One region of the Candidatus Symbiopectobacterium sp. NZEC127 genome, then DNA from elsewhere that is predicted to be linked to it. Evidence: predicted binding sites of a transcription regulator. Region 1 holds the regulator's gene; the other holds the start of a gene.
The links. The regulator PurR, encoded in region 1, represses purine synthesis genes. The targets are predictions, from matches to a motif close to CANGCAAACGTTTGCNTG.

Region 1 (2,209 bases):
CCGCAGGAATATTGCATATGCGTATCAAGCATCAGGCTAAACAGATCGTTGCCCAGATCGTAATGCTCCTCGCCGACAATCCAGGCACGCTTGCGCGATTGCAGGTTAATCAAACGCGTGGCGACAATATGCAAAATGTCTTTGAGATGATGGGGGGCTTTTTTCTCAAGCCCCGCGCGTAAGAGACGCCGAAAAAAGCAGTCTAAACGATCGCACTCCCACCAACCGTCCATATAGCTTTCCCCGAGTCCCAGTGAGCCTTCACGCAGAACGCGCTTGTAGAAATCGGGGTTGCGTACCCTGATATCAAACGGTCGAGAACCATTGATTTTGATATCAGCGATAGCCAATAACGCTTGAACGATCCGGAACCAGGACGTGTTATTTTCTGCCAGTTCCTCTACATATGATGAACTCATAACTTCTCCCAACCTTGCCAGGCAGCGCCGCAAGGAACAGCATAGACAGTCTTTCATCAACCCTAACGCTGCGGTTTGCGCACAGCGTGTTCGAATCACGGGCAAGTTACCCGTTGTTCAAAGAGTAAGCGGTTGCATTCGTGCGCAGCCGTTTATGCTTGCCCGTTGCACAGTGGCAGCAGGCATAACATCCATCGTCTACTCTCTGGATACCCAGAGGGAATGAAGAGTCAAAGCCGGTACGTGGTAGCACGTAGGGGCACGTATCCTGATACGCAATTCTGCGCTTTTTGTAATAAGGATAAGTGTAGGGATATTGTCCGAATGAAAAACAGTGTATGACTGCTTCAATCAGAGGACAAGTCGAAATTGATTGATGCAGCCATGAAGAATATAAAAATCAATATATTATAAGAAAATCGTCTTAAACATTAACGGCGATAGTCGCGGAACGGACCATCACCCACGGAACGCCGCTCAATAAGGGTCGGATGAACCTCAATCACCTGTGCATCTTCGCGCTTGCTGGTGATGCGATCGAGCAGCATGGTAAAGGCAGATTGACCCAAACGCTCTTTGGGCTGGTGGATGGTGGTCAAGGCCGGCGTGAAATAACGCGCATGGCGAACATTATCGTAGCCAATCACGGAAATATCTTGCGGTACACGTAGCCCTAGCTCATCTGCCGCGCAGATAGCGCCCATCGCCATGATATCGCCGCCGCAGAAAATGGCGGTCGGGCGCTGTTTCTGCGCCAAAATCTGGTGCATGGCTTTATAGCCGGATTCCGGTTCAAAATCGCCCTGAACAACCCACTCATCGCGTACCGTGATATCCGCTTCGTGCAAGGCTTTGAGAAAACCCAGATAACGCCCACTGCCGGTGTTGCGTTCCTGAATACCGGGAATGGCACCGATGTCGCGGTGGCCGCGCTCAATCAGGTATCGGCCAGCCAGATATCCGCCTTCAAAAGCGTTGTCAATAATGGTGTCGGTGAAATCGCTGTGTGCCTGACCCCAATCCATCACCACCATGGGAATGCTGCGATAATCCGCCAACATGCCCAACAGTTCGGGCGGATATTCCGCACACATCACCAACAGGCCATCGACCCGTTTTTGCGCCAGCATGGAAAGATAGGCTCGCTGTTTTTCCAGGTTATTGTGCGAGTTGCACAGAATCAGGGTGTAGCCTTTGGCATAACAACTGTTTTCAACCGCTTCGATGATTTCTGCGAAGTAGGGTGCTTCGCTTGAGGTGGCGAGCAGTCCGATGGATTTGGTGTGGTTGACCTTTAAGCTCCGCGCTACTGCGCTCGGGGAGTAGTGTAATTCCTTGATGGCTTCCCGCACGGCCGTTTTGGTCTCTTCGGCGACGAAACGTGTTTTGTTGATGACGTGAGAGACGGTTGTAGTTGAAACGCCAGCACGCTTTGCCACATCTTTGATCGTTGCCATCTAAAAATGACTCCTGAACCTACTTGTTACGGCAGTATATAGTTTGTTAATCGTTTGCTTTTGCGTAATGTTCTCTTTCTGATGGAATAAACAGGATATCAGAAGGAGACTGCCGACGTACTTTGTACCTAAAGGGGATGCATTGATCCCATTGAAGATGACGTGTTCGGACACCGACGCAGCGCACGGTAAACTGCGAATTCTGGCTGATTTGCCGCGAAAGTGAAAGGGATAATTGATATAATTAGTGCAGCCGGGATCGGAGATTTTCCCTATAAATTGTGTAACAATACCTTCTTGGCGTCATTGTGCTGCGGCGATTGGCGTGCAAAA
Region 2 (2,209 bases), 740 kb from region 1:
CATTACCTGATGATAAGACAATAATATTTGAAAATGTCTCTTTTTCGTATCGAGAGCAGCGATGTGCCGTGAGTGATGTCAGCTTTCAAATAAAAGAAGGTGAGCATATCGCTTTAATCGGAGAGAACGGTGCGGGAAAAAGCACTCTTGTTAAATTATTATGCCGACTCTATACGCCGACATCGGGGCGAATTACTCTGGGAGGTATAGATATTAATGAGATTGATATCACCGTTTGGCGCGAGTATATATCTGCTATCTTTCAAGATTTTGGTCATTATGTGCTCAGTGTTGAGGAGAATATCTACCTGGGGGATGTGGCTAATGGGGGTAACAGAGAGGCGCTAGAACGTGTGTGTTTGCAGGCAGGGTTTACATTACCCGCAGGAGTAGATTATACCGATCTGTTGGGGAAAGAGTTTTCCGGGACGGACCTGTCTGGCGGACAATGGCAACGGCTTGCTATTGCCAGGGCATTATATTCATCGAACAGTGGCATTGTTATCTTAGATGAACCCACCAGCGCACTGGATCCGCGCATTGAAGCAGATTTCTTTAAGCGTTTTTATCAAAGCACCAAAGGAAAAACCTCCATAACGGTAACACACAGAATGGGGGCCGTTAAGAATGCAGAGAAAGTGATTGTGATGAAAAACGGGGTTCTTGTAGAGCAAGGGACGCCCGATGCGCTCTCAAGGTTAAAGGGCGAATATTATGAGTTGGTCAATATCCAAAAAGAGCTTTGGAACGCGTCTTGAGTTGGTTTACCGTTAATTCATCATCTCATGGTATTTGCAATACGTGCCGATAATCTTGAGTGAACAGATCTCTCCTCCTGTTCAATAGACAAATAAAACACAAATCAAATGTCATAACCATGCACTTTATAAGGGCATGGGGAGCTATTTTTGCTGTTTCATGGTGCATTATTAGAAATAGATCTATTGCGTCAGCGATGTGTAATAACGTGGCTCCGACAAGGTAATCGTTTGCTTAAAAATGCAACCGTTTGCATATCATAAAAAATAAATGACCACCGGGCCGGTTTTATTGTGGTACGGGAATTGCTGTTTATTAAATAACCCTTCGTTTATTACTCAGGATAAAACAGCATGACCGTATGCAACCGTTACGCTATCCGCAGCGCTTTTTTCGATATTGTCGCGCCCGCAGAGAATCCGCAGCAGATCGTTGAGCATGCCCGTTATATTGAAGACGGCGTATTGCTGATTGATAAGGGAAAAATCGTCGATTTAGTGCCCTGGCAGCAAGGTGAAGCGCGTGTCAAAACGGGCTGGTCGCTGATCGATTATCGCGGAAAAGTGATTTTGCCGGGCTTTATCGATACCCATATTCACTTTCCACAGGCCGAAATTATTGGTGCTTACGGTGAGCAGTTGCTGGAGTGGCTTGAGCGTTACACTTTTCCTGCCGAAAGCCACTATGGCGATATGCACTATGCTACCCGGATGGCCGCGTTTTTCCTGCAACAACTGCTGAGTAACGGCACCACCAGCGCCATGGTATTCGCCACCGTGCATCCTGAATCCGTAGAGGCACTGTTTAGCGCTGCGCAAGGGTTGGGGATGCGATTGATTGCGGGCAAAGTGATGATGGATTGCAACGCGCCGGACAATCTGGTTGAGACGGCAGAAAGCAGCCATCGCCAGTGTCAGGCGTTGATCCGGCGTTGGCACGGTCGTGGACGTCTGGGCTATGCCATCACCCCACGTTTTGCGCCGACATCGTCACCGGAGCTGCTGAGTGCCGCGCAGCGCCTGCGCGAAGAATTTCCCGATACCTGGCTGCAAACACACTTGAGCGAAAACCCGCAGGAAGTGGCTTGGGTACGCGAGCTTTATCCCGATCGGGACAACTATCTGGATGTCTATCACCACTACCGGTTGACCGGTCGGCGCAGCGTGTTTGCGCACGCTATCCACCTCGATGAGGCGGAGTGGGATTGTCTGCACCAGACGCAATCTGCCGTGGCGTTTTGCCCCAGTTCTAACCTGTTTCTCGGCAGCGGGCTGTTTCGTTTGCAGCAGAGCTGGCACAAGGGCGTGCGTATCGGCATGGGTACTGATGTCGGTGCGGGAACATCGTTCAGTCTGCTGCAAACGTTGGGAGATGCTTACAAAGTCGGGCAGTTACAACAGTACCGGCTGTCAGCCTGTGAGGCGTTCTACCACGCCACGTTGGGAGGCGC

Region 2: a site for PurR is predicted at 999-1,016, ahead of guaD (guanine deaminase). Genes of this name have one in related genera too.

Annotation. Positions count from the first base shown of each region.
Region 1 is NZ_JAGFPG010000001.1:1,263,776-1,265,984, reverse strand. It holds gene cfa (cyclopropane fatty acyl phospholipid synthase) at 1-419, opposite strand, end outside; gene purR (HTH-type transcriptional repressor PurR) at 851-1,876, opposite strand.
Region 2 is NZ_JAGFPG010000001.1:2,003,165-2,005,373, reverse strand. It holds gene J5069_RS09300 (ABC transporter ATP-binding protein) at 1-758, shown strand, start outside; gene guaD (guanine deaminase) at 1,113-2,209, shown strand, end outside.